Regions from separate parts of the Priestia sp. YIM B13490 genome, predicted to be linked through region 2. Evidence: riboswitches for the same ligand, from Rfam matches in the RefSeq annotation. Region 2 holds a riboswitch; each other region holds the start of a gene.
What was found. Region 2 has a riboswitch for S-adenosylmethionine ahead of metK (methionine adenosyltransferase). Riboswitches for the same ligand answer to the same signal wherever they lie in the genome.
Positions count from the first base shown of each region.

Region 1: it holds a riboswitch for S-adenosylmethionine, as region 2 does, so the genes downstream of both, ACFX4R_RS06675 (bifunctional homocysteine S-methyltransferase/methylenetetrahydrofolate reductase) here and metK (methionine adenosyltransferase) in region 2, are expected to answer to the same signal.
Region 3: it holds a riboswitch for S-adenosylmethionine, as region 2 does, so the genes downstream of both, ACFX4R_RS00865 (hypothetical protein) here and metK (methionine adenosyltransferase) in region 2, are expected to answer to the same signal.
Region 4: it holds a riboswitch for S-adenosylmethionine, as region 2 does, so the genes downstream of both, ACFX4R_RS19640 (methionine ABC transporter ATP-binding protein) here and metK (methionine adenosyltransferase) in region 2, are expected to answer to the same signal.

Region 1 is NZ_JBHZOT010000002.1:240,720-245,320, forward strand. Features, by position in the region: gene ACFX4R_RS06670 (YkvI family membrane protein) at 97-1,131, opposite strand; SAM riboswitch class I at 1,471-1,577, shown strand; gene ACFX4R_RS06675 (bifunctional homocysteine S-methyltransferase/methylenetetrahydrofolate reductase) at 1,685-3,523, shown strand; gene metH (methionine synthase) at 3,524-4,601, shown strand, end outside.
Region 2 is NZ_JBHZOT010000004.1:336,994-341,594, forward strand. Features, by position in the region: gene ACFX4R_RS16045 (phosphatase PAP2 family protein) at 1-359, shown strand, start outside; gene ACFX4R_RS16050 (glycosyltransferase family 4 protein) at 378-1,523, shown strand; gene metK (methionine adenosyltransferase) at 1,556-2,758, opposite strand; SAM riboswitch class I at 2,891-3,008, opposite strand; gene pckA (phosphoenolpyruvate carboxykinase (ATP)) at 3,383-4,601, shown strand, end outside.
Region 3 is NZ_JBHZOT010000001.1:169,864-174,464, reverse strand. Features, by position in the region: gene ACFX4R_RS00880 (GNAT family N-acetyltransferase) at 1-221, opposite strand, end outside; gene alaP (alanine permease AlaP) at 462-1,865, opposite strand; gene ACFX4R_RS00870 (DUF1540 domain-containing protein) at 2,183-2,341, opposite strand; gene ACFX4R_RS00865 (hypothetical protein) at 2,442-2,786, opposite strand; SAM riboswitch class I at 2,850-2,951, opposite strand; gene ACFX4R_RS00860 (hypothetical protein) at 3,073-3,369, shown strand; gene ACFX4R_RS00855 (GNAT family N-acetyltransferase) at 3,382-3,828, opposite strand; gene ACFX4R_RS00850 (hypothetical protein) at 3,910-4,350, opposite strand; gene ACFX4R_RS00845 (glycosyltransferase family 2 protein) at 4,460-4,601, opposite strand, start outside.
Region 4 is NZ_JBHZOT010000006.1:299,852-304,452, reverse strand. Features, by position in the region: gene ACFX4R_RS19650 (MetQ/NlpA family ABC transporter substrate-binding protein) at 1-270, opposite strand, end outside; gene ACFX4R_RS19645 (methionine ABC transporter permease) at 288-956, opposite strand; gene ACFX4R_RS19640 (methionine ABC transporter ATP-binding protein) at 949-1,974, opposite strand; SAM riboswitch class I at 2,106-2,213, opposite strand; gene ACFX4R_RS19635 (thioredoxin family protein) at 2,394-2,693, opposite strand; gene ACFX4R_RS19630 (toprim domain-containing protein) at 2,708-3,058, opposite strand; gene ACFX4R_RS19625 (YusG family protein) at 3,240-3,485, opposite strand; gene gcvH (glycine cleavage system protein GcvH) at 3,565-3,948, opposite strand; gene ACFX4R_RS19615 (arsenate reductase family protein) at 4,084-4,440, opposite strand; gene ACFX4R_RS19610 (acyl-CoA dehydrogenase family protein) at 4,556-4,601, opposite strand, start outside.

The DNA of each region.
Region 1 (4,601 bases), on a different contig from region 2:
CTATAGTCTTATTTGTTTTACATTATAGCAAAGTAAAATCGACTTGTCACATCATTTAACTTCGTTTTTTCACATCTATTTTTTAAAATCCAACTTTTAGCTTATTTTTTCTTTTTTAATACATAGCATCCATACAAAAGCTAGTCCAATATAGCCAAATATCGGATACAAAAACTCAAGAAGCTGGGCATATCCGAATTGCCCAATAATAAAGCAAGCCAAGATAATAAACGCAAAAGCTTGTTTGTCATTGAGGGGAAGAAATGACTGAAGCTGCTTAGCGATGCCAAATACATTTCCAATCAATGTAGTAAAAATCTCGCCCAACACAACTACCGTAAATAAAACATTCACCCACGCTGAGATATTTTTAACAACGGCACTCATCGGAATATCAAGTTGAAATGAATAAGGCAAATTGGAAAGGGCAAGATGAGTAGAAACAAGCATAAACGTAAGTACACATCCTCCTATTAAGGCCCCTTTTGTAATCACGCTCCTATCTTTCACCGAGCTTCCTAATGGGACCAAAACGGCCTGAGCCAAAGCTAGATTCAGGGAAATATATAAAAAGGGACTAACCGCCCACTTCCACTGCGTGACGAGCGTTAAATCCGGCTTCGTTTGAATCAGTGAGAAATAGCTGATATTCGGCATAAAGATGATAAAAGCAAATGAAAGCATCATCGGTACAACAAGAGAATTAACCATTAAAATACCGTTAATTCCTTTTGCGATAAATATATAAGTTAAAACAATTGTAAAAATCATTCCAACAGGAGGCCACAGCCCAAACTGTTCTTTTCCTATTGCTCCCGTACTCGCTAGCATGACTGAAGTTACTCCAAATAAAATGACAATCATTACACCGTTTACCACTTTTCCAAGCACATCACCAAATAAATATGTATTAAGCTGCTGATAAGAAGAAGCCCCAATTGCGTGCGAAAGCAGCATCATTTTTGAACCTAGCCAAATAAAAAACAAGCCGCTGACCAAAATTCCGACCATTCCAAGTTCCCCGTACTGTGTAAAAAATTGAACGATTTCCTTGCCTGTTGCAAAACCGGCTCCTACAACGGTGCCTACATACGTAGCAGCAACCTGCAGCGTGAGTTTCCACCTTTTCATGCCCATCACCCTTCTACCCTTCATAGTTCACTATATGTAGAAACGATAAAAAAAAGACGAGCCTTTTTACATGTAAATCTACGCATATCCCAGTGCTTGTGCCTTTTGGTTTATTTTTTTCATTTTCTTTTTGTATTTCTCACAAAAAACTCCTTAACCCCTAACATAACAGTCATTTTCAAACAAAATATACGGATATTTCCCCTTTAGCTTTTAAATTTTCCTCAATATTTGCTGGAAATTCACAATTTACTGTTGTATAATTTCTAAAAATCAGATAAATTATTAAATAAGTATTCTTTCTATTTAAAAAAATATGTTTCAATTATATACAATTGATTCTTATCATGAGAGGTGGAGGGACTGGCCCTTTGAAACCTCAGCAACCAGTCGTTAGAGACATGGTGCTAAATCCAGCAAGCAATTTATTGCTTGGAAGATAAGAAGGCGAAAAAAGTCTTCTTCTTAAGAAGACTTTTTCTATTTTATCGGCATATTGCATAAAACGAATCACTCGTGAAATAGAAGCGAAACAATTTAAGGAGGTTTTGACATGGGGTTACTTGAAGATTTAAAGTCTAAAATTTTAATTGGGGATGGTGCCACTGGTACCCTCCTTTACTCACACGGTATTGACAGCTGTTTTGAAGAACTAAACATCACCAAACCAGAAGAGGTTTCTCGTATTCACAGAGCCTATGTAGAAGCTGGTGCAAACGTTATTCAAACAAATACGTACGCTGCTAATTATCAAAAACTTGCCCGTTATGGATTAGAAGATTCAGTCAAAGACATCAATGTTGCTGGTGTAAAATTAGCAAAACAAGCTGCAAAAGATCAGGCTTACGTGGTTGGTACACTCGGCGGAATTCGTTCTTTCCAAAAAAACGCTATTAGTTTAGAAGAGGTTAAGCGAAGCATTCGTGAACAGATGTTTTGGCTTTTAAATGAAGGCGTGGATGGCCTTTTGTTTGAAACATACTATGATTTCGAAGAATTAAAAACCGTTCTTACACTGGCAAGAAAAGAAACGGATAAGCCTATTATTACTCACGTTTCCCTGCATGATATTGGCGTACTGCAAGATGGCCGCCCTTTAGCAGATGCATTAAAAGAATTAGAGGCGCTGGGAGCAGATGTTGTCGGGCTAAACTGCCGTTTAGGTCCTTATCATATGATTCAGTCTCTTGAAGAAGTACCGCTTCCTGATCGTGCTTTCTTATCTGCTTACCCTAATGCCAGCCTTCCGGCGTATGTGGAAGGAAAGCTGGAATATGAAACAAATGAAGACTACTTTGTAGAAAGCGCGCGTTTATTCCGCGAACAAGGGGTTCGCTTAATTGGAGGATGCTGCGGTACAACACCAGCTCACGTACGCGCAATGTCATCTGCCTTAAAAGAGCTGCCTCCGATTACAAGCAAAGTTGTTAAAATGAGACCTGCCGTTACGGTTCAAGAGCGTGAGCAGCAGGATAAACCTCATATGCATGAAATTGTGAAGAAGCGCCGCTCGGTTATCGTCGAGCTAGATCCGCCTAAACAGCTTGGTCCGACGAAATTTTTAGAAGGCGCAAAAGCACTTGATAAAGTCGGCGTAGATGCTATTACATTAGCTGATAATTCTCTTGCCTCACCTCGCATCAGCAACTTGGCAATGGCAACACTGATGCAGCAAGAAACAAAAGCACGACCGCTTATTCATATTACCTGTCGCGACCGAAATTTAATTGGACTTCAATCTCATTTAATGGGACTTCATACGCTAGGAATGAATCAAGTACTTGCAATTACGGGTGATCCGTCAAAAGTTGGCGATTTCCCTGGCGCCACTTCGGTCTACGATTTATCTTCATTTGACTTGATTAGTTTAATCGCTCAGTTTAATGAAGGACTATCTTATTCCGGCAAACCACTTGGTCAAAAAACCAATTTTTCCATTGCAGCTGCCTTTAACCCAAACGTGCGTCACTTAGACCGAGCCGTTCAGCGTTTGGAAAAGAAAATCGACTGCGGGGCTCACTATTTCATTACTCAGCCTCTCTATTCAACTAAGCAAATTGAAGAGGTATATGAAGCAACCAAACATTTAACAACACCGGTATATATCGGTATCATGCCGTTAACAAGCGCAAGAAATGCTCGATTTATTCACCATGAAGTACCTGGAATTAAATTATCAGAAGATATTCTAGAACGCATGGATGCAACGGGAAATGACCGAATCCGCGGTGAAGTCGAAGGTCTTGCGATTGCAAAAAGCTTAATTGATACAGCATATGAGTTATTTGACGGTATTTACTTAATTACGCCGTTTATGCGCTATGAAATGACCGAAATTCTAACACGCTATATTCATGACAAGCAACTTGTTACATCAGAAAGGAAGATATAAATGAGCTCACTTATCGAACAACAACTAAAGAAGCGAATACTCATCATCGATGGAGCAATGGGAACGATGATTCAAGATGCTGATTTAACCGCTGAAGATTTTGGCGGCGAAGAATATGAAGGCTGCAACGAATATTTGACTCGAACAGCGCCTCATGTGATTCAGCGCATTCATGAAGAGTACTTTGCAGCAGGTGCTGACATCATTGAAACCAATACGTTTGGCTCAACATCTACCGTACTTGATGAATACGATTTAGGTCACTTGGCGTATGAATTGAATATCGAAGCTGTGAAGCTTGCTTGTGCAGCCCGCGATAAATATTCAACTCCCGAATGGCCTAGGTTCGTAGCTGGAGCTATCGGTCCTACCACTAAAACTCTCTCTGTTACCGGAGGTATTACATTCCCTGAGTTAGTAGAATCGTATGAAGAGCAAGCTCGAGGTTTGTTAGACGGCGGCGTTGACTTGCTTTTAGTCGAAACCTGTCAAGATATGCTGAACGTAAAAGCCGCATTTTTAGGTATTACAGCGGCGTTTGAAAAACTAAAAACCGAAGTTCCTATTATGATTTCAGGAACAATTGAGCCGATGGGAACAACTCTCGCTGGTCAAGATATCGAATCTTTTTACTTATCACTGGAACACATGAAGCCTCTTTCAGTCGGACTTAACTGCGCGACAGGCCCTGAATTTATGACGGATCATATTCGCTCTCTTTCAGACCTAGCCACTTCAGCAGTTAGCTGTTATCCAAACGCTGGACTTCCGGATGAAGAAGGCAATTATCATGAATCCCCTGAGCTGCTTGCTCAAAAAATTAAAGGGTTTGCTGATAAAGGCTGGCTGAACTTTGTAGGCGGATGCTGCGGTACAACGCCTGCTCATATTAAAGCACTGGCGGAAGCGGTAAAAGAGGTTGCGCCCCGTTCGCTTGATCGCTCCGAGCATAACCATGCTGTAACCGGTATTGAACCGCTTGTATATGACGATTCTATGCGCCCTCTTTTTGTGGGAGAACGTACGAATGTAATCGGTTCTCGCAAGTTCAAGCGTCTGATTGCGGAAGGAAAAATTG
Region 2 (4,601 bases):
ATCCTTCATCCGTCGCTTACGCTTGTGCGTTTTCTCTAGCCGTTAGTCATATTCCTGTCGCCATTGCTAAAAAACTATATCCGAGAAAACGACCTTATATTCAATTAAAATATACAAAAGTATTAGAAAATCCCTTAAAAGATCATTCATTTCCGTCTGGGCATACAACAGCTATTTTTTCGTTGGTTACCCCTCTTATGATTGTTTATCCAGCCTTCACTGCCGTTCTTTTGCCTCTTGCAGTAACGGTAGGAATTTCAAGAATTTATCTCGGTCTGCACTATCCGACGGATGTCATGGTAGGCCTGATACTGGGCATCTTTTCAGGTGCTGTGTCACTGAACATATTTTTAACTTAATTGATAGGAGGAGTACTAATGAGAATTGCTTTATTTACGGATACATTTGCTCCAGAAGTTAACGGAGCTGCTAAAACACTTTATCAGTTTACCCAGTATGTCAAATCAAAGCAAATTCCCATCCAGGTATTTGCTCCTGAATTTGCTCATGATCAGTCATTTTCAACGTATGTTCACCGTTCGCCCAGCATGCCGTTTTTCCTTTATCCAAACAGCCGCTTTTCATTGCCAAACGTTCTAAAAATTAAAAAGCAGCTGCAGGAATTCAATCCTTCTATTATTCATTTGGCCACTCCTTTTACAATGGGGCTTTGCGGCTCCTATTACGGGAAAAGATTAGGTTTTCCTCTTGTCGGCTCTTATCATACCAATTTTGCTGATTATTTATCTCACTATGAACTTGAAAAAATGCGTGTACCACTGCAAAAATATATGAAATGGTTTTATAAACCTGTACAAAAAATATTCGCTCCCTCTGAAGTGACCAAACAGCAGCTAGAAGAACAAGGGTTTCACAACGTATCTATTTGGTCGCGAGGAGTAAATCATAAATTATTTCACCCCCACTATGACCGCTTTGATATTCGTATTAAATATAATATTAAAAAGCCCTACATTTTAACGTATGTAGGAAGATTAGCTAAAGAAAAGAACGCTGATTTTTTAATAAAAATCGCACGATCTCTACCGGATCATATCCGCCATCAAATTCACTGGGTTATTGTGGGAGACGGCCCTTTAAAAGAACAAATGCAGCAGCAAGCATCTGAGCATATGACATTTACAGGCTTCCTTGAAGGTAAGCAACTTGCTCATATCTATTCATCATCTGATTTGTTTGTTTTTCCTTCGGAAACAGAAACCTTCGGAAATGTTGTACTGGAGTCTCTTGCTTCTGGAACTCCTGTAGTGGCAGCAAATGCAGGAGGAGTTAAACAGATGGTTCAGCACGGGCGAAACGGCTACCTTTGCAAACCTCACTCCTTAGAAGAATTCAGTTCGGCTATTACAGGTTTACTCGATGATTTGCACCAGCGGCTTCACTTTGGCCATGCAGCGAGACACTATGCTCTTACTCAATCATGGGACGCCATTTTTCAGCATTTGCTTTCAGAATATGAAGGTGTCGTAGAAAAATCTGCTGCAGATATTCAATGGGCATAAAAAAAATCTCCGTTTTCACGGAGATTTTTTTATTATTTAGCTAAAGCTTGAGTTTTTAATGCTTCCGCTTTGTCTGTGAACTCCCAAGGAAGCTCCACGTCCGTACGACCAAAGTGGCCGTAAGCTGCTGTTTGCTTATAAATTGGGCGACGTAAATCAAGCATTTTAATGATGCCCGCTGGACGTAGGTCAAAGTTTTTGCGTACTACGTCTACTAGTACTTCTTCAGAAACTTTTCCTGTACCGAATGTATCAATTGAAATAGATACTGGTTGTGCAACACCAATTGCATATGCTAGTTGTACTTCACATTTATCAGCAAGATCAGCTGCTACAATGTTTTTCGCAACATAACGAGCTGCATAAGCTGCTGAACGGTCTACTTTTGTTGCGTCCTTACCAGAGAATGCACCGCCGCCATGACGAGCATATCCGCCGTAAGTATCAACGATAATTTTACGACCAGTTAAACCAGCATCTCCTTGAGGACCGCCGATTACGAAACGTCCTGTTGGGTTAATGAAATACTTTGTATTTTCATCAATTAACTCGTTTGGAACAACTGGATTAATAACATATTCTTTTAAGTTACGTTGAATTTGCTCTAACGTTACTTCTGGATGATGCTGAGTTGAAATAACAATTGTATCGATGCGAACAGGTTTGTTGTTTTCATCATATTCAACTGTTACTTGTGTTTTACCATCCGGGCGAAGGTAAGGAAGAATTTCTTCTTTACGTACTTCTGTTAGACGGCGAGCAAGTTTATGAGCTAATGAAATTGGAAGAGGCATTAATTCTTTTGTTTCGTTACATGCATAACCAAACATTAAGCCTTGGTCTCCAGCTCCGATTGCTTCGATTTCTTCATCTGACATTTGACCTTCACGTGCTTCTAACGCTTGGTCTACACCAGCAGCGATATCAGCTGACTGCTCGTCGATAGATGTTAATACTGCACAAGTTTCAGCATCAAATCCGTATTTTGCACGAGTATAGCCAATTCCTTTAATTGTTTCACGAACTGTTTTAGGAATATCCACGTAAGTAGAAGTTGTAATTTCACCACTTACTAAAACTAAACCAGTTGTTACGCTTGTTTCACAAGCAACACGAGCATTTGGATCCTTTGCTAGGATAGCATCAAGAATTGAGTCAGAAATTTGGTCACAAATTTTATCGGGATGTCCCTCTGTAACAGATTCTGACGTGAACAGACGACGTTGTGTTGACATCAGTTTTCCTCCTTATAAATACGATACATTGTGATACGGTACTCATTCCCTTATTTTCATTACACGTTAAAAAATATAAAAAAACCTTTCCTTGTATCGAGGAAAGGTATCAAATTCTACATAAGCCTTTCACTCTTATCGATCAAGGTTGTGCCCTTGCATCAGGTTAGCACCTTATCGTCTACACAAAAAAATGACGATGGTTGCTGGGTTTCATAGGGCCTGTCCCTCCACCAGCTCGGGATAAGAGAGTATCCGTTCAAGGACATATAATACATGAAAAAGCGCTTCACTGTCAACAACATTCAAATGGAAATCATCTCTTTATTTTTGAATCTGTTTTAATGTAACATACTCAAATTCCGAAATAGTACACCTTATTAAGAATCATCACTAAGTTTAGTTAATAAGACAGATCAAAATGAGGCTTTCACTTAAAATAGCTTCACTTTTTTCGCTCCTAGCACATATACATGTGTCTAAAATAGGTATAACGTACATTTTTTTATAATACACAAACATTTTTAGTTAAATAGTATAGAATAATTAAATAAATGTGTTATACTAATTATAAATTTCAAACATTAATGAATAAATAATAGCTAAAAAAGGAAGGTAGTGCACATGAGTACTGTTGATATGTCTATCGAATTAAATGGTTTGCTTCAATTAAAAACAACAAAACACCAATTATCTGTTCCACAACTTGTTGAAAAAATTCTAGCTCGACGCGAAGGAACGCTGACTTCTACAGGTGCTGTGTCAGTCGAAACCGGAAAATATACAGGTCGCTCTCCTTTAGATAAATTTATTGTAAGCGATGCTGTGTCTTCAAAAACGGTTGAATGGGGACCTGTCAATCAGCCAATTTCTGCTCAGCGATTCGATGCGCTATACAAAAAAGTCTTAACCCACTTAAAGAAGCAGGATGAACTTTTTGTTTTTAATGGATATGCTGGAGCTGATAAAAAGTATCAGTTACCAATTCAAGTAGTTAATGAATTTGCATGGCACAACCTATTCGCTCAGCAGTTATTCATTCGCCCTTCAGCCGAACAAAAAACAAATGATGATGTGAAGCCGTTTACAATTGTAGCAGCTCCAACGTTCAAAGCTGATCCTGAAACAGACGGGACGAATTCTGAAACCTTCATTATTCTTTCGTTAGAGCGACGCATTGTGCTAATTGGAGGAACTGAATACGCTGGTGAAATGAAAAAATCTATTTTCTCAGTGATGAACTTCTTACTTCCTCAAAACAATATTCTATCCATGCACTGTTCTGCTAACGTAGGAGAAGAAGGTGACGTTGCATTATTCTTTGGTTTATCTGGAACGGGTAAAACAACGCTTTCTGCTGATGCAAACCGTCGTTTAATCGGAGATGACGAGCACGGTTGGTCAAGCTCTGGTGTATTTAATATTGAAGGAGGATGCTACGCGAAGTGCATTCAGCTTTCCGAAGAAAAAGAACCGCAAATCTTCAATGCAATTCGCTTCGGCGCCGTACTGGAAAATGTAGTGTTAAATCAAAATACGAAAGTAGCAGATTACAATGATAATAGTTTAACAGAGAATACTCGTGCCGCTTATTCAATTGACTCTATTGATAATACGGTATTGCCAAGCGTTGCCGGGCACCCTACAGCTATTGTCTTTTTAACTGCTGATGCTTTCGGTGTCTTACCTCCAATCAGCAAGCTTACAAAAGAACAAGCAATGTACCATTTTCTGAGCGGGTACACTAGTAAGTTAGCTGGAACAGAGCGCGGCGTAACATCGCCACAGGCTACTTTCTCTACATGCTTTGGTGAGCCTTTCTTACCTCTTGCTCCAACAACTT
Region 3 (4,601 bases), on a different contig from region 2:
CGGTAATCTTTTCTCACAATCACCATTCCTATAAAAGCTGACTGATTTTTGTACGAAATTACGGCCACACTTGATACGATGTCTCCGTTCTCATTTCTATGACCAAATACGTCTCCAGATGAAAAAATCGTATGTAAATCTGCTTCACTATAATCCCATTTTTCCAGCTGCGATAACAGCAGCAAACCTTTTATGTCTTTTTCACTAAATGTTTCAATCATTTCTGCATATGTCCTCCCAACTTTTCGATGCACTGTGTGGCGTTAAAAAGCATAAAACTAACATACTCATCCACTTTCAATTACCGTTTAATCATTAACGAATTCTCTAACTAAATAGTACAGAATAAATAGAATATTTTCTACATTATTTATCCGTACCAATGATCCCTTAAAATAAACTAATCATTCACACATAAACTAATGAAAAAAGACCTCTTTCCAAGAAAGAGGTCTTTTCTGTTATTTCACTAGCTTTTGCTCAGCTGCAGCTGAACTTTGACTTCGTTTATGAAATCCTTTTGCGTAGTACGCGATAATAAGACCGATAAACCATAATGGTCCGATGACAACTGCAATTCTTGTATCTGGATTATATGCCATGAGAACCACTACCAGCGCTAGGAACGCAAGTGACACATAAGATGTTAACGGAAATAAAGGCATTTTGTATTTCAGCTTTGCCTCTTCACCTGTTTTTAACGTTTTGCGATATTTAATTTGAGAAAGCAAAATAATTCCCCATGTCCAAATCGCACCGAATGTTGCAATACTTGTTACCCACGTAAATACTTTGGCAGGCACAATGTAGTTTAACGCTACTCCGACTAATAGCGCACCTGCTGATGCCAAAACAGCTTTTCCCGGTACGCCGCCCTTTGTAAGCTGACCGTATCCTTTTGGTGCTTCTCCGTGTTCTGCTAAGTTAAACAGCATACGGCCTGTACTAAAAATACCGCTGTTACAAGAAGAAAGAGCTGCTGTTAGTACAACAAAGTTAATGATACCAGCCGCCGCTGGAATGCCGATTTTTTCAAATGTTAATACAAACGGGCTTCCCTGTGAACCAATCTCTTGCCACGGATAAATCGACATAATGACAAATAACGCACCGACGTAGAAAATCAGAATACGCCAAAAGACAGAATCAATCGCTCTTGCTAGAGATTTTTCGGGATTTTTCACTTCTCCCGCGGTAACGCCGATCATTTCAATTCCTAAATACGCAAACATGACCATTTGCAGCGACAGCAAAATACCTTTGAATCCGTTCGGGAACAGTCCGCCGTTGTCCCACAAGTTTTTGATACCAGTCGCAACGCCGCCGTTGCCGATTCCGAACACGATCATTAATAATCCAACGGCAATCATTAATACAATCGCTAAAATTTTAATAAGTGCAAACCAAAATTCCAGTTCACCATATGCCTTAACAGCTAAGAAGTTAACCGTTGTCATGATGACAAGCGCCGATAACGCCCAAATCCAGTTTGGTACATCCGGATACCAATACCCCATATAAATACCAACGGCTGTAATTTCAGCCATACATGTTACAACCCATAAAAACCAGTAGTTCCAACCTGTTAAATAACCAGCAAGCGGCCCTAAGTAGTCGCGTGCGTACTTGCTGAATGAACCTGCAACAGGTTTTTGAATCGCCATTTCTCCAAGTGCTCTCATAATAAAAAACATAATCATTCCGCTAAATCCGTACGCCAATAATATTCCTGGCCCTGCTAATTTAATAGCAGATGCAGATCCAAGAAACAGTCCTACCCCTATGGCTGCTCCTAAGGACATCAGCGTCACATGTCTTTCTTCTAACCCGCGTTTCAATTCTTTCCCCTGAGTTTTCCCCTGCATAAACGTCTCCCCTTTTTCCAATCTGTCAAAACGAGATGAACACAGCCTTTTTTGTTAGCGCTTTCATATAAATTTGTGCTAAAAGACAGCTAGGCTGTATATTTGTATTCTATCACCTTTCCCTCACTTTTCTTTTGTCGAAAAACAAAAAAATTATCTTATCATTTTGTTTAAACGCACAATTAGACATAGGCACTACTTTTTTACTATGTATTTATTATTGCACTTAAGTAATAGTATTTTTTAAAAATAGAAAAACGCCGACTCAACTCCGTCAGCGCATCGTTCATTTTATGCTTTTTTATAAAAACTAGCATTTATCTCGCGGGTTCAAAAGTTTTACAGCCAGGTTCTTCCGTTTCAGAAACATGGTGACTACTTTCAGGACTCACAACGTAAATGGACTCTGCACTGCATTTATTTCCGGATTTCCAATACATGCACTCATTCACTTCACACAATACACCTTGAGCCACTGTTATCCCTCCTTTGCTTGTCTTATCTATTTACTACCCGAAATATAACGATTCTAACATTTTTACGCAAAAAAACCGCTTGTTTCTCAAGCGGATCTTTTTATTGCGTGTGTTCAACATACTGTTTTTTAGCTAAATATAACTCACGGCTCAGCGTGATCCGCCGTTCTCTCAAGTGCCTTAAGTTAGCCTGAAATTGTTCGTTAGTTGGCTCTTCTTGAATTAAGCGATACGTAAAAGAAATATCTTCATTTAACTGTTTAAAATCTTCCCATATCTCTTGAACTAGAGCGGATTGTTTTTCTTCAAATGAACGATTTTGATGCGTTTTTAGCGCCTCTAAAATTTCCTGCTGCCACGTTTCGTCTTTTATTTCTTTTGCTAATAAGTATAGATCTAAATAATCATTAATGCATAAATTCGTTTGTGTATTATTCAATGTCATCACCTTTTCTATACGAAATGTTTCTTCCTAAGAAGAGGATTTCATCATAGAAAAAGATTCCTCTTCTTATCTGTCAGAGCTAGGCTATGCTGGAATTAGCACCATTCAATAATTGTGGTTGCTGAGGTTTCAAAGGGCCAGTCCCTCCACCTCTCTAGATAAGAATATTTCGTTTTTAAATTATTTCTGACTATTCTAATATGTTTTATAGGTTACGTCAATAGCTTTTCAATAAAAAGAAAAAAGAAGTAAAATATGGTATGCTTTCATAAAGGATGGTGAGCACATGAAACGATATATGTTATCTGCTTTTTTGGGAAGCTTGCTGCTGCTTCTCAGCATTGCCTTTTCATCTACTTTCCATATTGCAATTGTCAAAACAACCGGAAGTATTGGAGGGATTATTTTAGCAGCAGCGGCTTTGATTATGAACGCGCTTGAAGCCCCCCCCTCCTCAGACAATACAGCTGGAGGAGCCGTTGAAGTACTAGATAAAGGCGCTGTTTGGGCTACTTATTTACTTTTACTTTCATTACCGAACCTCATCGCATGTATAACATCTTATGTTTTATGGACTCGCTGACATTCATCAACGTTACGGACGTTTTGCCACTTGGAAGCTCATTGATATTTGTTTATCTACAAAGCCAAGTTCACGATACACATGCTGTGCAAAATTCCCAGCATGAACGCTGAGTCTGATTTCAGGGTATCCTTTGATAGACAATTCATCAATTGCTTTTTGCATTAACGGCTTGGCTAAACCTTGCCCGCGGTATTCGGGTACAACATATAATTCGTAGATAAAGCCAATTTCTTCTTTTGAAAAGAAGTCGGTAGATGGGCCGATAAGAACCCAGCCTGCGAGTTTATTTTCTTGTCTTAAAACTAAATAATAACAGCCTTTTTCAAAGGCACTACCAACTAGTTCATTTACGCGTTCAGCTGACGGATGAAACTGCTTCATCGTTCCTTCAAACAGCGCATCAGCAGATTTCGTCCGAATTTCCTGTAATTCTTCTTCAGTAGCTTTTGCAATCATTATGGATCTCTCCTTTCGTGTTCGTTTTCCACATGCGAGGATAAATTCCTGCAAAAAAAGTCTTCGCCTAAGCGAAGACTTTTATTTAAATTCAAAATGTTCTTGATGATTGCCTCGTTCGTCCGTCCAGTTAATCATAATGTCTAAACTTGCCGCTTTTCCAGGAACAGCAAAATTCGCGTAGCGAAAACGCTGACCGCTTTTGCTTAAGTTAGACCTTTCAATAGGAGAAAACAAGCTGTATTTCGCCTTATTTTTTCCTTCGTGCCGAAAAGCTTGGACATGCACGCGCTCTACGTCTTTTCCAATGTTTTCAACGGTTAATCCATATGTATGATAGACGTTATTTTTCCACTTTAGCTGATTATCTCCCGTCATGCTCGCTTTTGTCAGTTCAACCGACCATTGTTCAGATGATTTCTTCATTGGAAGCTTCTCAATCGAAAGAGCGCTGACATGAATGGCTGCAAAAGCAAGCCAAACAAAACAAAAAGTGCTGACTGTATAAAATAGTCTTTTCATAGATTTTGATCTCCTTAGAAATTTTAGTAGTAGCATTTCCTGTTCACTCAAAAATTATGATAAACGCTTTAACAAAAAAAGCCTCTCCATTTAGGAGAAGCTTCTTAAATTAATGCATAAGCAAATCTTTTTGTTTGTCTAATGAGTGTTTTGTATATAAATCTCTTTCAATCGCATATTTAGGACGCTGTTTCACTTCGTTAAAAATCTTGCCAATGTATTCTCCGACAAGACCCATTCCCATTAGCTGC
Region 4 (4,601 bases), on a different contig from region 2:
ATAAGGAACGTGCTGGAAGTAGTTTGCATCAATTTCATTGTTTGCAAGAGCTGTGTTCGGTAAGATGTAATCTTGGAATTTTTTAATTTCTAAGTCGATTCCTTGTTTTTCTAAAATCGGTTTTGCTTGTTCTAAAATTTCAGCATGAGGCGTATTAGATGCACCCACAACAATTTTCTTTTCATCTTTTGATCCATTGTTAGATCCACATGCAGCTAATCCTACTACTAGCGCAGATGTTAGTGCTAAAGCCGAAAGCCATTTTTTCATAATAAATAATCCTCCCTTTATCTTTTATCAATTTTTGCAGTAATCGCATCTCCAATAAGTTGGATAATAAATACAATAATCAAAATTAAGATCGTAGCAGCTAGCGTTACATCATTATGACTGCGCTGGAATCCTTCTAAATATGCAAGATTCCCAAGACCTCCAGCTCCAATCACACCCGCCATTGCCGTATAGCCGACTAGCGCAATCGTTGTTACCGTCAAACCAGAAATTAAAGCTGGCAGCGATTCAGGTAACAGCACTTTAAAGATAATAGTGCTTGTTGTTGCTCCCATTGATTTAGCAGCTTCAATAACACCTTTATCAATTTCACGCAGACCAATTTCTACAAGACGCGCATAAAATGGTGCTGCTCCCACAATTAAAGCAGGTAACGCTGCATTAGCGCCTAAAATACTTCCTACCAATGCTTTGGTAAATGGAATCAGTAAAACAATTAAAATAATGAATGGAATGGAACGAAAGATATTTACAACTGCTGACACAATGGCATATAAAGGTTTGTTTTGCCAGAGCTGTCCTTTGGACGTTAAAAATAAAAGCAAGCCCAATAAAATACCTAGAACAAACGTGGCTATAACTGAAATAGCCGTCATATATAGTGTTTCATTTGTCGCTTGAATAAAATCATCTAAAATAACGTTCGGAAATAGTTTCTCAAGCATTTGTCATTACCTCCACTTCTACCTGCTGCTCATGAATGTATGCAATGACTTTTTCAACTTCTGTTAATTCTCCGTCTAAATGAACGAACAACGTCCCGTATGAACCTGTTTGTGTATGAGAAATCTTTCCTTGCAAAATATTAATCGTTACATCAAACTGTTTTAAAATCGTTGTAATGAGCGGTTGCTCTGCTTTTCCGCCAACAAACGTAAGCTGAATAATTTGCCCGCTTGGATATAACCCCTGTACTTGTTCAATTGTTTCAAACGTTTCTTCTGGTTCAGAAATCTGTTGAACGAACCGTTTTGTAATCGGCTGCTTAGGTTTTCTGAATACTTCTAGCACTTGTCCTTCTTCTACCACTGCCCCATTTTCCATAACGGCTACCCGATGACAAATTTTACGAATAACATGCATTTCATGAGTAATCAATACAATGGTTAACCCTAGCTTCTCATTAATATCTACTAACAGATCTAAAATGGAATCTGTCGTTTGAGGATCAAGCGCTGATGTTGCTTCATCACACAGCAATACTTTTGGGTTATTGGCTAGCGCTCGAGCAATACCAACACGCTGCTTTTGTCCACCGCTAAGCTGTGATGGATAAGCATTTTCACGCCCTTCAAGCCCGACTAACTTGATAAGCTCGTCTACTCGTTTCATTCTTTTTTCTTTTGAGATCCCTGCTATTTCTAACGGAAAAGCAATATTTTCTCGCACCGTACGCGACCACAAGATATTAAAGTGCTGAAATACCATACTAATTTCTTGTCTAGCTTTTCTGAGTTTTCCGCCTTTAATTTTTCCAATATCATTACCTGCTACTTCGACCGTTCCTGTCGTTGGTGTTTCTAACCCGTTTAGCAAGCGAATTAAAGAACTTTTCCCCGCTCCGCTATAACCAATAATTCCGTAAATTTCACCTTGGTTAACGGTTAGATTCACATTATCAACAGCTGTTATTTGACCACTTTTGGCCTGATAAATTTTTGTAACGTCTGTTAATGTAATCATATTTCTTCACCTTCTTTAGTAAAAACTTAATTATGTTAGGTTGCCCTATAGGATGAAAAAGCCGTAAAACAATTTTCCCCATCAAAAAAGCCTCTCTGCGCATGACAGAAAGGCTCGATATTTAATCCTTTCTCTCATCTTTCAAAGCACATAGCTTTGCAGGAATTGGCACCATTTCAGTTAGTCTGACGGTTGCCGGGTTTCACAGGGCTCAGTCCCTCCACCTCTCTTGATAAGAGTTCGCAACAATTATTTTGTTTTTGGGAAATATTCATTCATTTATGAACATTCATGAGTGTGATTTTAGCATGTGTCAGATAGGCTGTCAACAGGTTTTGTTCTTGGGATAATATCCCAAGATTCCAACAGCCCCAACGGTTCACTCTCTTTCAATTTCTTCATTTTAAACAAACGTTTGATTATCGAAGCTCTTCAAGTACGTGCTCGATGGAATGAAACGCATAGAGTTTTTTTACCATTTCGCCATTTTTCACTTCAATCAAACAAGGTACACTTTCAATTGAAAATATTTCTGCTTTTGAAGGCATATAATTTAAATTGCTCATTCCGATGGTCACACCGGGCAGCATCGCTTCTGCTACGGTTAACATTTTTTTTGCCAGCTGACATGTCCCGCAAAAAGGTGTATGGAAAAAGATAAACGTTCTTTGTCCTTCTTTTAACTGATCTTCAAGCTGTTTTTCGCTCCATTCTTGCATGTTGCTCATTCCTTTTATGTTAAAAATTCTGCATTAACATCGATATTGGCACTCAGTAATACTGTTGCTATGTGATGTCTAGGGGCGGCAGCAACCTCTCGGTACATTTTATCAATATATAGATGCTCTGCTTCCGGAAGCTCTCGTTTAAATTGTTTTCTTAGCTTATTCCCTGAATCATCAGAGTCAACAAGTATGTATACCTCTTTGTTAAACGTACAGTCAATAATTTCATCCAGCTTTGATAAACTAATCGTACCGTTTGTACAGATAATTTCAATTGGTTCTCGAATGATATCTTGGATACGCTTTTTATCTGATTTTCCTTCGACAATAATTACTTTTTCAATTTCAATTAGCCCCATTTTCATCACCCATAATCGTCAGTTGTATAGTAACATCATTTCTTTATGCTATACAATATTCGTTAATGTATCACAGTTCACCTGTTTTTTAAAAGAAATTTGCAAGAAAGAACTGTTTTAAAAAGCAGCTTAGGCCATATTGTTTCCATAAGACAAGAAAAACAGTGGCAGTTGCCACTGTTTAGCACCATCCTGCTTCTTCGTCGCAGTCTGTATATTTTTGCGTTTCACCTTGTTTTTGTACATCCGTATATTGATAGAACTTATTATTTTCTTGCGAATAACCTTCTTCAAAGCGGTATTCATTGCCGCTTGTTCCGTAACTAACTTCACCAATTGGCTGCTTATCAACATATAATTTCATACCGCCGTCATGAAATTTAGCTGTAACGCGATCTGTAACGTCCATTTTTTGTTTTTCAAACATAAAAAGACACTCCTTTAGCTTGTTTACTAATAGAGTGTCCAGTCAAAAACTTTTCATAAAGACAATTTATGGAGGAATATTATCCTTCGTTTGTCATTTCTTCGTATTGCTCTGCTGTCATTAGCTTATCTACTTGAGAAGCATCAGACGGTTTGATTGTAATCATCCATGCTTCTTCGTATGGAGATTCATTAACAAGTTCAGGGCTATCGCTTAAGTTGTCGTTTACTGCTACAACTTCACCGCTAATTGGTGCGTAAAGCTCAGAAACTGTTTTTACTGATTCAACGCTGCCAAACGGCTCGTCAGCTTCTACTGTTGCTCCTACTTCTGGCAGTTCAACGAATACGATGTCGCCAAGCTCAGCTTGAGCGAAATGCGTAATACCTACGCGGACAACGTCTCCTTCTGTTTTTACCCATTCATGCTCTTCAGAATAACGCAAATCTTTTGGTGTACTCATCTTAATCCCTCCAAAATATGTATCGTAATTTGTTTATATAAAAAGCGCCTTCAACGTGGAGAACACTTTCTACAACCTAAAATAACTTCCTATTAACAGTGTAACGTAAAAGGTAAAAATTTTCTATTTGAAAACTTACTTCCACACGTCCTCAAACTGCTCTTCTTTGAAACCAAGCGTTACTTTTTGTCCATCTGTTAGCAGCGGACGCTTAATTAACATGCCATCTGACGCAAGAATCGACAGAAGTTCATCTTCACTCGCACTGCTTACTTTATCTTTAAGTCCTAATTCGCGATATTTTTTACCGCTTGTATTAAAGAATTTTTTTAATTCTAAGCCGCTGTTCTGATAATAAGATTGCAGCTGCTCTTTTGTTGGCGGGTTTTCTACAATATGGATTTCTTCATACGCTACTCCGTTATCATCCAGCCTCTTCTTGGCTTTTCGGCACGTACCACACTTTGGATATGAATAAAAAAATAATGACATTTCGTCAACCACCCTTTATTTTAAGCTTTTTTCGTATTTTAACACATCCTTTATCATTTACCTAGATAGAGGCTTCTTAAACAAAAAGGAGCTCGTAAAACGAGCTCCTTTTCCCTTAAACTGTGAACTTCTCTACTTCTAGGAGCGTTTTTGCAATCTCG